DNA from 4 places in the Paraliobacillus zengyii genome. Region 4 is predicted to be linked to each of the others. Evidence: riboswitches for the same ligand, from Rfam matches in the RefSeq annotation. Region 4 holds a riboswitch; each other region holds the start of a gene.

Region 1 (3,377 bases), 1.1 Mb from region 4:
CTAGTAGAAGAAATTTCTAATCAACTTTTTCTTGATGATCGCGAAGACATTATGAAGAATTTCTTTGACTATGATGAAGAAGAATTTGTAGGAGAATGGCTGGAAACAAGTAATCAATCTCATTAATATCTTTAGGTCCTATCCAGATGAAAGGTGGATGGGGCTTTTTTTTGATTACGAGAATATACTGAATGTCTCTGAATTAATCACAAATACGCCTGTATAAAACATAAACTATCCTAGTCTAAAACTAGGAGGTAAATGATGTATCCATATTATAATCAATATCAATCGTTAAATCAGTTTTATAGAGAGTCTCCATATTTACATCCATATCCACAACAATTAAATTACTGGGGGCGGCAACCATTCACAAGAGGCCAAGCAACATGGACAGAAGGAGGACGTGTTACGCAATGTGGTATGCCTTGGTCTCATAATGAATATATGACAGCAGCTGTAGGTGTGAATTCGCCTTATCAATGTGGGCAAACGTTAAAGATACGTGAGCTTTTCTCCCAAACTTTAAGAGAAGTTATTGTGACAATTGTTGATAAAGTACCTGGATTCCCAGCTGATAAAATTAACCTACACCGAAAGGCATTTGAAGCATTAGGTGCAGATCCAGCGGTTGGCGTAATAAATATTGAATTTGAATCTTCACCAGAAGTAGAGGAAGCAGAATGGGGAAAATATTTATTGGAAGTTACTGAGGTAGCTTATCCGAATTATAATATAACAGAATATAATTTTGTTAAGAAAACAAATCCAGCACCAAATCAAACAAAGGAAATCTATCACTATATTTTACAATCACCTCAAGAAAGAGTTAAAATCCAAGGCACGGTAATTTATAATTCAAACACTAATCGTGTTGAATCCTTTGATATTAAAGAAATATAAGATTGAAAAAGCCCAATCCACGTATAATGCGGATTGAGCTTTCAATTTTTTAATCATTTATTCAATTCATCAAAATTCATGTTGAACCATAAGGGGTCATTGTTATTAACATCACCATTATAGTTAATTAGCAATTCTTCACCAGCTTTTATATCTGTGTGAGCAAAAAATACAAAGGTATGATCTGGAAAGTTTATATCGTAATCGGTATTTGGAGTATAGGAATGATTAAACAACATGCCATATCCTAAAACAACCGCGGTATGATTTTTACCATATTCAAATACGTAATCATCCAGTACTGTTTGTTCTATGTGTTCGTGCTCCTTGTTTGGATAAGGAATAACAGGTGCAATATGTACTGTTTCTCCTTTTTTTATGTCGCGTGTAGCGAATACGCCTCGATTGAATTCCCCGTCGCTTAATGTAGATGTCTTTATCTCAATCATTTAGGTCACCTGCGATTTCCTTTTATTTTATTCATATGTACTCTATTTTGACAGTTGCTATTAGCGAACGCAACTGGTTGTACTTGAAATTTATAAAAGTTAATAGATTTATGGCCTTTTTAAAAAAACATCCTAAATTTTGTATGACAAATTCATTATCTTATGATATGATGAACCCGAAAATCAAATAAGCAAAACCACAAGGGGAGCTAAAATGCTGAGAGTGAACACGTTGTTCTAACCCTTCGAACCTGTTAGTTAATGCTAGCGCAGGAATGTGGATCGTGATATGTAGATTTGCGTTTACATATCTGTTCTCCCTTGAGGTTTTTTGTTTAAAAAAGGGGAGTTTTTTTTATGAAAAAATTAAGTTTAATTATGTTGATTGAGGCGTCCTTTTTTGCATCATTGGCGTTTGTTTTTGATTTACTTCCGTCGATTCGGCTTTCTCCATCGATTTCAATTTCTTTTGCTATGGTTCCAATTTTAATTTTAGCGTTTCGATGGGGGATTAGGGTTAGTTTAATTTCTGGCTTTATCTGGGGTATTTTACAAGTTATCTTGGGTGATGCCTATATTCTAACTCCACTTCAGGCATTTATTGAATATTTTATTGCCTTTGCTTTTATTGGTTTTGCAGGTCTATTTTATAAAGTCATTCAATCGAACCTGAAGATGGGGAAAAAGAAAAAAGTGTTATTTTGGGTTATTACCGCGACACTTGTTGGTTCTGTTGCACGTTACTTTTGGCACTTTGTTGCTGGATTTATTTTTTGGGGAGAATACGCGCCTGATGATATGAACGTGGTGTTGTTTTCATTGATTACAAACGGGATTACCATGTTGGGTGCCTTTGTTTTATGCGCGATCTTATTGGTGCTTTTGATCGGAACTACTCCGAGATTAATTGAGCGAAAATAAACTAGTTTTAACTCCCCGTTTTATAAATGGGGAGTTAAAACTAATAGCTGTCTGCTGCGCTTTTAATATAACCAAGCAGTAAAATAGTTAGCGTTAGGAAGCCAACAATTAAATAGTTAAATAAGCCATTAGAGAGATCAAGTAAGTCTATTAATTTTTGATCCGTCAAAATCATTTCCCCGGCTGTCCACGCAAGAATACCAGCACCAATATAAGCTATCCAACGATATTTTTCTAATACTTTTACGATTAGTTTCGATCCGAATATCATAATAGGAATGCTAACCATCACCCCAATGATAATCATACGAATATCCCCATGCGCCGCACCTGTAATAGCAACAACATTATCCAGACTCATTACCGCATCTGCAACAATGATTGTCGAAACAGCTTTTAATAAACCAGTATGTGAGGTAATGGTAGCTTCCTCTTCTTTTTCAACAAGTAAATTATACGCTATCCAAAGAAGTAATAAACCACCAATTACATTTACAAAAGGAATTTGCATTAAATAAATGATAATAACTGCAAAAAATATTCGGAGCAGAACAGCGCCAATCGTGCCTAAAAGTATTGCTCTATTTTGATGTCTTTTTGGTAAAGACTTGGTGGCCATTGCAATCACAACAGCATTATCACCGGAAAGAACAATGTCAATTGCAATAATTTTTAATAATGCAATCGTCGCAACAGGTGTTATTGAGAATAGTAATGGGAAAAAGTCCACTTTTTGTTCCTCCTACAGAAATTTAAGATGGATAAGCTAAGTTGTCCATAACCAATTCTATGAAGAAACTTGAAATAGTAAACCAAAAAAAGTAGAAGTTTTTTAAAGTATTTATTCTTTTAATTGTTCTCTTTTAAATATCCATACATAAATTAACCCCGCAAAAAATAGAAAACCTCCATAACCAACAGTAGGATATAAGTATTTAACCATAGCAGAAAAGCCAATTTGACTGAATAAAAAAGCTGCTAGTGTTGTGCCTGCAATCACCCAAATTCGAAAGCGTGCAGCGATAAAGTTCATTCTTGAAACAAATCCATATAAATTTCCGACCGCAGTGGTATATACTTCAGCAAATAATACAATAGCAAAAA
Region 2 (3,377 bases), 1.6 Mb from region 4:
ATAATCGGATAGTATTTTACCATCTTCTTTAAATAATGGCAGTTCTGTTGTTGCACCTTCTACCTTGTTTAAAAATTCCACTTTCATATTATAATCTCTTACATGAAACGGGAAATGACGCTCTAATAATTGTTTGAGTTCCTGATCTTGAACATGATCTAACATGTACGCCATAGAAGTCACAGAGTTCACACAACTCATTGTTAATTCATTTAAATCTTGTAATTAGTGTGCAGCTAATTTCATTTTTTCTCCTCCTTTTCGGCTATAGTTTTGCTCAAAAAGTCTTATCTATACCAATTTAAAATTATTATTTACAATGTTTCTGGAATAAGTTTTGCCTTGATGAAAAGACTATCTATGTAAGACTTAACAAAGGAGTGTTTAGAAATGGGTGTACTATCAGGTAATCCAAAGAAACAACCACTTCATTATGGTGAAGTTTTTAGCATGTGGTCCTTTCTAGCAGCTGCTAAAGGTAACTATGCGACGTATCAAACATTTATTAACCATACAGGTGATAAAGAATTAAAAAATTTATTAGAAGATTTAAACCGAGGAATGAAACAGGAAATGGAAAGTGTGGAAGAGATTCTTAAAGTTAATGGAATAGCTTTGCCTCCTTCTCCTCCAGAACGTTCCCTCGCAGACATTGAAGATATTCCATCTGGTGCGAAGTTCAGTGATCAAGAAATTAGTGCTGTAGTTTCTGCAAACATTGCAGCAGGTTTAATAGCTTGTAGTACAATAATTGGACAGTCACTTCGCGAAGATATTGCCATGCTTTTTGGCCAGTTCCATATGAATAAAGCGCAAGCTGGAGCAAAAGCACTTCGATTAAATAAAGACAAAGGATGGATTATACTCCCTCCAATGCAAGCAAAGATTCCAAATAAAGAGTAGTAAAAAAAGCACTAGATTATTTCTAGTGCTTTTTTCTTGCTACTTTGTAATTCGAATTGGGTTTAACACACAAGGAGGAGGGAAAGCAGATCACCTTAAGTCTTAATTTCTAACACTTCCGCCGAATCACAGATCGTTTCCGTCGGATTAACACCTACTCCATTCGAGTCAAGCAGGATTATCCCATCTCTTCTAATGGCCATTTTTCTAATTTATAAGCCATATCCCAAAATAAATATTCATATTGACTGCTAAGTAAGAAGTGTTCTTTCATACGTTCTCGATCAGAGGCTGTTACAGTTTCAGCTAGTTGATCAAGTCTATCAATTTGTTCCTCTACTAATGCTCTGAACCAATCCGATCCGTATGCTTTAATCCATTCTTGATAAATTGGTTCATCTGGTGTTTTATTTTTTAACTGTTCTCCAACTTCATAATAAACCCAGTAGCAAGGTAATATTGCGGCAATCACATCACCTAGATGACCATGATAAGCAGCTCGATACATATGTGAACTATAAGCGTAAGAGGTAGGAGCAGGTTTAAATGCTCTTTGTTCTGCTTCAGTAATAGATAATAGCTTAGAAAAAGTACGATGTAATTCTAATTCTGCTTGATAAGTTCCTTGTGCATGTGCCGCCATACTACTGGTTGTTTCTAAATCTTCCGCCTTTGCAGCACCTATTGCCTGGACACGAGCAAATTGTGCTAAATAATAAGAGTCCTGCATGACATAATAGCGAAAGTTCTCTAAAGGTAATGTGCCATTACCAATCCCCTTAACAAAAGGATGATTAAAACTAGCTTGCCAAACTGGATCTGCCTCTTTCCGAATGTATTGTGAAAATTTCATCTCAACTTCCTCCCTATCTGCATAAAAAAACCACCTTCCTTGATTAAAAGAAAGTGGTGGCATGATAAAGTAAAAGAACCAAAGGACTTTATTCCCATCCACTTCCCTCCGCTAGTTTAAACTAGATCAGGTTCTAAGAGTCTTGAAGTAACACTTCAATCTCAGTCTTTTATAAAGACTCCTCTAGTGGTTTTTCTTGCTATTTTATTCTGTCTATAGAATAAAATCTAGGAAGAAGATGTCAATACTCTTAAAGTAAACTTTCTTCCAGTGTCTTCATTTGATAAAAATAACCATTCTTTTTCATTAAATTCGTATAAGATCCCGATTCAATAATCTCACCATGATCCATGACTATAATTTGATCCATCTTTTCTAATCCTTTTAAACGGTGACTAACTAACAATAATGTATCTGTTTGTGCTTGTTCAAAAAGTTGTTTATATATTTTTTCTTCTGTTTTAGCATCAAGTGATGACGTTGGCTCATCTAAAATCCAAATATGACCGTTTTTCAAGATTGCTCTAGCAATTGCTAGACGTTGTTTTTCACCGCCAGAAAGATTCTCACCGTTTTCTAATACATGGTCATCGAGTGAAAAGTTTTCAAGTTGCACATTCATTAATGCTTCATGTAATACAATGTCATCTAAATCAGAATCTGCGAGTAATAAGTTTTCACGGATTGTTCCATAAAAGAAATGATTTTCTTGTAGCACGACTTTTGACTGTTCCCACAATGCATTTCCTGAAACAGTTGAAATATCGTGGTGATCCCAATAAATTTTACCTGCTTGTACTTGCTGTAGTTTCAAAACTAACTGTAGTAAGGTTGATTTTCCTGAACCACTTGCTCCAACAATCGCTGTTTTCGAACCTGCAGGAATCTCTAAACTAAGTGATGGAATGGTTGTGCGCCAATCCCCCCTATACGTGAAGGTAATATTTTTAAATCCAATCATTGGTGGTTTATTAGTGATTTGTTCAACGTTAGTTTCGACTTCGCTAACTTGAATATCTGGATCCTCCACTACCTCATACAAACGGCTGGATGCATCGCGGCTTTCTTGCATATAAATTGGGAAAACAGCCATTGGAGCAGCAGGTTCAAAAACGGTTAGTGAGATCATAACAAGCATAGCTAAAAATATCCCTTCTAACCTACCATCTACAACCAAATAAGCTCCGACTGCAAGTACGAACCAGCTTACGATAAAGGTTATAAAACCATTAAACGATTGACTATAGACTTTATTAATATTTTCACGTTTTTGTTTTTCAATATAACTTTCTGATTGCATAGTTATTTGTTCTTGTTTTTTTTCTAATTGTTGAAATATCTTTAAATCTCGAAAACCATACATCAATTCAGTAATTTCCGTTGAAAGATCTCCACGTTCTTGTCTGACTTTACCATTAATTCTTACTTGTCGTAACGAAAAAAAAGCTGGGATAACAAATACCGTTAGTAAGAAACCAACTAATAAAATAAGCGCGATTTCAATGGAATAAAAGCTACTAAATAAGATTGTTGTTACAAAAACGAGTAATAACACAATTGGTGGATAAAAAACACGTAAAAAGAAATTCTGTAAACTCTCCACATCTCCTACTACTCGACC
Region 3 (3,377 bases), 700 kb from region 4:
ATTTCTACATTATGTTCTGAAGAAGAGGAAGTAGTAAAATCAGTTTTTTCTTTTAGTTTATCTAATACGTCTATCCACTTGTTAATATGCACCTTACTTTTACTAAAACAATAAAATTTGGAGAAAGCTTGTTCATCGATAGAATCAACCCATTTAATCTGACCATCCATTGACTCTTTTCTTGATAGCCACTCGTTAATACCAACACTTTCTGGTTGAGGATCTTCCATTTCTTTATCCAAAATCGATTTGTCCTCTTTTAATACCAACCGCTCTCCAACTGCAGGAAATAATTCATAATACACATGATTCTCGCGTGCTTTTTCAATTATTTCTGTTACTAATTCAAAAGATAACGTATGCTCTTTAATTTTCTCATCACCTAAGTATACTGTCATCCCATTTGAGCTAATGATTCCATCAACTGTAAATCCTTCTGGAACGATCGGGAAGATTTCTTCACGTGAACGACCTGTTGCAATAAAAACCGGAATTCCTTTTGCTCGTAATTTATCAATGACTACTTTTGTATTTTGACTAACTTTATTATGATGGTCTAATATAGTTCCATCCATGTCTAAGAAAATTGCTTTTGGCTCGGCATGTTTGTTCATTTATTTTCCCCCTGAAATTTGTTTCGTATAATTTCTCTTAGGCTAGTATAGCATTTTGACCTTAATCTCTCCTAATTAAAAAGGAAAAGGATAACGTTTTTAATCGTCATCCCTTTCCTTCTTTAACTAATTAATTGTATCTAAAGGTTTTAAACGCGCTTCAATTGACTCTCTTTTTTCTTCCAAGAATGGTGGCAATGCAACACGCTCACCTAAATGCTCTATGTCCTCATCTGTTTCAAAGCCTGGTCCATCTGTGGCTAATTCATAAAGAATACCATTTGGTTCTCTAAAATAGAGCGATTGGAAATAATAGCGATCTACCAATCCAGAATTCGGCATACGTGCTTCCTGAATAACTTTGTGCCAGGCGGCAAGTTCTTTCTCGTCCTCAACACGAAAGGCAACATGATGCACACTACCTCGACCAGGTCTTTCACGTGATAAATCAGTGCGCGTCTCAATATGGACTTCTGCACCTGTTCCACCTTCACCTGTTTCATAGACCTCTATATCAGGTTGACCGTCGACATAGGCTTGATAACTCCCTTTATATCGAAAGTTCAGTATTTCAGTTAACACACGTGTAGTAGGCCCTAGCTCAGGTACAGTTAATTTAACTGGCCCCAAACCAGTAATTCCAAATTCTTTTGGTACGGGACTTTTATCCCAAGGGACGCCAGGTGCGACTCCTTTATTACCTTCATCAGAAACCAAGACTAACCTTTGTCCTTCATGGTCTTGGAAAAATAATACTTTACGTCCAAATTGCTCAACAATCGGCTGAAATGCCACGGCTTTTTCTTTGAAACGCTCTTCCCAATAAACTAACGCTCTATCAGTAGGAACGCGTAAGGACGTTAGCGAAATACTATTATTACCCTCATACGTGTGCCCAGCACGTATAATTTCAAAAAAAGTTAAGTCTGTTCCTGGGTGTCCAACCTCATCTGCATAAAACAAATGATACATACTTGTGTCATCTTGATTAACAGACTTTTTAACAAGTCTCATTCCTAGTACATTGGTATAAAAATCATAATTTCTTTTAGCAATTGCTGTAATTGCGGAAACATGGTGAATCCCTTTTAATTCCATCTATTTCACTCCTTAACATCATCTTTCTAAAATTATCGATAGGTTACTATTTGAATATATTACGATTATATACACTATTTATCTCGAATTCAAGATAAACGATTTTAATTATTTTTACTTATTTACCTTTATAATACATTTCACTTATGCTATTCTTTAACTAATAACTTCATAATTCACTACTAGGGGTGCCTATCTGGATAGGCTGAGAGAAAAGTAATCAAGCTTTTTAACCCTTTTGGACCTGATCTAGTTCGTACTAGCGGAGGGAAGTAGCCGAATCGATTACATTCGATGATACTGTCAGGTCCTTTTTTGAGGAGCTGGCTTTTTGTTTTGCAATATATATTTTTTTTAAAAGGAGGAAAACAGTATGAATAGAACAAAATTATTAACCACGATGGCACTGTTTGTAGCAATTGGAACCTTGGGGGCACAACTATTTGGCTTCCCTACTGGAATTGCCAAAGCTTATCCCGTGCAACATGCCGTCAATGTTATGGCAGCAGTCACACTAGGACCCATTCCGGCTGTCATTATTGCTTTTGTGATTGGTTTAATACGAAATTTATTAGGTTTAGATACGTTATTAGCCTTTCCAGGTGGAATGATTGGAGCGTTATTGGCTGGTTATTTCTATCATTGGACTAACAAAAAAGTGTTTGCAGCTACTGGTGAAATGATTGGTACTGGCATAATTGGATCATTACTATCTGTTCCTATTGCTAACATTTTATTAGGACAATCTGCGGGAGCATTAGCATTTGTACCAGGTTTTATCGTTAGTAGTTGTACAGGAGCAATACTTGGGGTATTTGTTTTATCCAGATTAAAAGGACACACACTCGTACCAAATAATGTGCAATCTTAGTTTTCACTAAATAGTGTTAAAGGGTTTCCTTAGCCAGCAGAAACCCTTTAACACTAATCTCTAACTATTGGTTTGGTTGCAGTTGATTGTAAATCACGAATTACCTTCATTTGACTTAGAAACATATTCTCAGGTAAATTATCTAATGAGAAAAATGCCGTGTCTAATGTTTCTTCGTTTTGTTTGATCAATTCTCCTGTGAAGTCTTCGCAAGTAAACCAATGCTGTACAAGCGAAACTTGGTCACCATTAGCTAATGTTTTTTGATTACCTTCTCCAGAGTAAACAGAAAATAACTCAAGTGCCCCTATCTTTAAACCCGTCTCTTCAAAAACCTCTCTTCTTGCAGTTTCCTTTACTGATTCACCTAATTCCATATAACCACCAGGGAACCCCCATGTTTGATTATCAGCACGTAAATGGAGCAAAACACGCTTTTGATCATCAAAGATAATTGCACCACAAACCACCATAATAATTGGCTGATTTCCTACCATTGATCGAACATAACTAATATAATCCATCGTAACCACTCCTTTCGAACATTTCTTTGATTTAACTTTCAACAAAAAACAACGATAAACTTTGACGTATCAGAATTTACTGACCCGCTTCTCAAGCGAAACGTGCTCCCTTTCCACAGGCACGGATAGCGAAGTGTATTTCCAGAGCGATATGTCACGTCGCATTTTCCTTCAAATTCATCAGATGAAACAATGATGCTTACGAAAGAGGCACAACGTCGACTACAACTTTGGATTTCGAGACTTCTCAAGTTTACTATGACTTAAATG
Region 4 (3,377 bases):
TGGTGTCACACCATCAGCAGCTAATTTATATGCTACGATGTATTTTAAAGATCAAATGACTTTGGATGAAATGCGTGAGGAATTAGAAATGAGTAAGCCTAGTATGAGCACCAGCGTACGTAAACTTCAGGAATTTGAAATGGTGAAAAAGACGTTCACACGTGGAAGTAGAAAACATACTTATGTAGCTGAAAAAAACTTTTTTCGATCGTTTATGGCGTTTTACTGTCAAATGTGGGAAAGAGAAGTCAAGACAAACATGGAGGCTATCAATCAATCCCAATTAGAGCTAAGTGAGGTAGTTGAAGACAAAACTGCTAGTCCACAAGATAGTGAGATGGCAAAAAAAACGTATGATCAATTAGAAGAGTCAAAAGTATACTATAATTGGTTGTCGCGTTTAGTTTCAAGTATAAGAAGTGAAGAAATATTTGAATTTTTACCTAAAGATTAGAGAATTATTAGGCAATATAATTGTCTCATAAAAATGCTCTTTAATGAAAACTATTAGAGAGTATTTTTATCTAAACTGTGTTAAATAAATACTTAATTAATAAAACGTTTTTAACGTTTTAAATATATAGAAACAAGGAGAGGGTAAGAATGAATAAGGTCAAAAAGGGGTTATTGAGTTTATTGTTCTTAACACTATTTGCTGTACTAATGGCTTGTGGTAGCGAGAATGCAGAGGATACGAGTAGTGAGGAAGAAACTAATAAAGGAACGATTAGTATCGGTCAAATTGATTGGGCTGAGAACATTGCTGTAACGAATATGTGGAAGTATATTCTTGAAGATGAAGGATATGACGTTGAACTAACCGTAATAGGTATGGGAACAACAATGCAAGCACTAGAAAGCCAGGAACTGGATGCTAGTTTAGAAATTTGGCTTCCGGTCCAAGATAAAAACTATTATGAAGAATACAATGAAGTTATTAATTTTTCTGAGGAAACATGGTTTGATAATGCAAAAGTAGGTTTAGTAGTTCCTTCGTATCTTGAAGATATTAATAGTGTAGAAGACTTAAATGCTAACAAGGAATTATTTAATTCAGAAATTACTGGATTTGGTCCTGGAGCTGGTACGATGGAAGTAACAGAGGAATTAATCACAGCTTATGACCTTGATTATGAGTTATTATCGAGTTCTGAACCTGCTATGATTGCAGCAATAGATCAAGCTATCAAAAATGAAGAGGCGATTGTATCTCCACTTTGGACACCACACTGGGTTTTCTCAGAATATGATTTAAAATTCTTAGATGATCCTGAAAATATTTATGGTGGCGTTGAAAAAATTCATCATGCGACTAGACATGGTTTTGAAGAGGATTTTGAAGAAGTTGATCAATGGTTTAAGAATTGGAAAATGAATGACGAACAAATTGGTGAATTAATAAATTATGTTGAAGATGCAGAAGAGCCTATTGATGGAGCTGGAGAATGGGTTGAAGAAAATAGAGACTTAATTGGCGAATGGATGAATAATTAAATTAAAATAAAACCTATGTTGATCAGTTAGCTGATTTACATAGGTTTTTTTGTTTCTGAAAATGTATCTATTTGACAATTAAGTTTAGACGTGATTAAGTAGAAGTATAATTTAATTAGTAATCCACTAGGGGCGCCATTTGGCTGAGATAAAGAGTTTTCTTTGGTCCCTTTGAACCTGAACTAGGTAATACTAGCGTAGGAAAGTGGAGTTGGGACCCGTTCGCATACTATTTGTGAATATATTAAAAGGAAACCGCTCCATTTTTGGGGGCGGTTTTTTGTATGGAAAAAATTAATATGATTATTGTAAAAAGGTTTAAATTAAATAAGGAGAGGGGTTGTATTAATGATAAAAATACCTACAGCACTGACGATTGCAGGTACTGATCCAACAGGTGGGGCAGGGATTCAAGCTGATTTAAAGTCATTTCAAGAAAGAGAAGTATATGGAATGAGTATTCTAACTTCTGCAGTTGCACAAAACACGCGTGGTGTTAGTGATCTGCATCATATGCCAATTGGATTTATTGAAAAGCAGATGCAAGCAGTGTTTGATGATATACCGCCAGATGCGATAAAAACAGGGATGGTTTCAACAATAGAAATGATGGAATTAATTGCAATGTATGTTAAAAAGCAAGATTCACCATATGTGATTGATCCAGTAATGGTTGCGACAAGTGGGCATGCTTTAATGGAAAAAGAGTCACGTCAAGTGATTCGAGATTTACTTATTCCACTTGCTACAATAGTTACTCCTAATGTTCCAGAAGCGGAAATATTAGTGAACTTTAAGATTGAGGATGTAGAAGATTTAAAGAAAGCAGCGAAGGTCATCGTTGATGAATTAGGGGCTGCTGCGGCAGTTGTCAAAGGTGGACATCTAGAAGGTAAAGCGGTTGATGTTTTGTATGATAAGCAAGTTTTTCATTTATTAGAAGCAGAACGTACGTATACAAAGCATACGCATGGAACTGGTTGTACGTTCTCGGCTGTGATTACAGCTGAATTAGCAAAAGGTCAACCTGTATTAGATGCAGTTACGATTGGTAAGCAGTTTATTACAGATGCGATTCGGTATACATTAAATATTGGTACAGGAAGCGGTCCAACAAATCATTGGGGTCATCGCTTGCAAGGTTTGCCAAATCAAAAGAAGGAGGAATAAATAATGAATAAGATTACGAGAATGATTGAATTGGTTAGAGAAAAAGAACCATTGGTACATAACATTACCAATGAGGTGGTCGTGAACTTTACTGCAAATGGTCTATATGCGATCGGTGCATCCCCTGTGATGGCAAGTGCAATCGAAGAGGTAGGAGAGATGGCGAAAAACGCTGACGGTTTGCTATTGAATATTGGAACATTAACTAGTAATCAAGCAGAGGCAATGATAGTCGCAGGAAAAGCTGCAAATGAAAAAGGTATCCCAGTGGTGCTTGATCCTGTAGCTGTTGGTGCTACATCATTACGTAGTGAAGTTGCTTCACGTATTTTAGAAGAGGTAAAGATTTCGTTAATACGAGGTAATGCAGGAGAGATAAGTAATTTATCTGGTGCGAAAGCAGAAGTAAGGGGTGTGGATTCTGTCGGTACACTTGATAATCGAAGTGTGGCCATTCATGCTGCTAAGCAATTGGGTGTGCCTGTAATGGTTACTGGTGTGAAAGATGTAATTACAGATGGTAAAGAATTATATACTATTTCAAATGGAACACAATTATTAACTAAAGTAACAGGAACTGGCTGTCTATTAGGTGCGGTTATAGCTGCTTTTTTAACAACCGGAGAAAAACCATTACTAGCAGCAACAGCAGCTGTGGCTTTTTATGATGTAGCAGCAGAACGTGCAAGACAAAACGCTTCTGCACCTGGGAG

Evidence for each region. A riboswitch is a leader RNA that binds a small molecule or an ion and turns the genes downstream of it on or off. The one in region 4 is predicted to bind thiamine pyrophosphate.
Region 1: another riboswitch for thiamine pyrophosphate. It lies ahead of thiT (energy-coupled thiamine transporter ThiT); the one in region 4 lies ahead of thiD (bifunctional hydroxymethylpyrimidine kinase/phosphomethylpyrimidine kinase).
Region 2: another riboswitch for thiamine pyrophosphate. It lies ahead of tenA (thiaminase II); the one in region 4 lies ahead of thiD (bifunctional hydroxymethylpyrimidine kinase/phosphomethylpyrimidine kinase).
Region 3: another riboswitch for thiamine pyrophosphate. It lies ahead of thiW (energy coupling factor transporter S component ThiW); the one in region 4 lies ahead of thiD (bifunctional hydroxymethylpyrimidine kinase/phosphomethylpyrimidine kinase).

The regions. Positions count from the first base shown of each region.
Region 1 is NZ_CP029797.1:2,974,167-2,977,543, reverse strand. Features, by position in the region: gene DM447_RS14990 (flavin-containing monooxygenase) at 1-126, shown strand, start outside; gene DM447_RS14985 (DUF3889 domain-containing protein) at 265-903, shown strand; gene DM447_RS14980 (SET domain-containing protein) at 957-1,352, opposite strand; TPP riboswitch at 1,545-1,645, shown strand; gene thiT (energy-coupled thiamine transporter ThiT) at 1,710-2,273, shown strand; gene DM447_RS14970 (TerC family protein) at 2,314-3,003, opposite strand; gene DM447_RS14965 (YkvI family membrane protein) at 3,115-3,377, opposite strand, start outside.
Region 2 is NZ_CP029797.1:1,942,722-1,946,098, reverse strand. Features, by position in the region: gene DM447_RS09795 (spore coat protein) at 1-174, opposite strand, end outside; gene DM447_RS09790 (DUF3231 family protein) at 391-903, shown strand; gene tenA (thiaminase II) at 1,082-1,756, opposite strand; TPP riboswitch at 1,843-1,951, opposite strand; gene cydC (thiol reductant ABC exporter subunit CydC) at 2,007-3,377, opposite strand, start outside.
Region 3 is NZ_CP029797.1:3,395,762-3,399,138, forward strand. Features, by position in the region: gene DM447_RS16700 (HAD family hydrolase) at 1-614, opposite strand, end outside; gene DM447_RS16705 (ring-cleaving dioxygenase) at 741-1,712, opposite strand; TPP riboswitch at 1,887-2,000, shown strand; gene thiW (energy coupling factor transporter S component ThiW) at 2,086-2,583, shown strand; gene DM447_RS16715 (NUDIX hydrolase) at 2,637-3,107, opposite strand.
Region 4 is NZ_CP029797.1:370,307-373,683, forward strand. Features, by position in the region: gene cudC (choline uptake/conversion transcriptional regulator CudC) at 1-454, shown strand, start outside; gene DM447_RS01925 (glycine betaine ABC transporter substrate-binding protein) at 604-1,494, shown strand; TPP riboswitch at 1,613-1,715, shown strand; gene thiD (bifunctional hydroxymethylpyrimidine kinase/phosphomethylpyrimidine kinase) at 1,843-2,664, shown strand; gene thiM (hydroxyethylthiazole kinase) at 2,668-3,377, shown strand, end outside.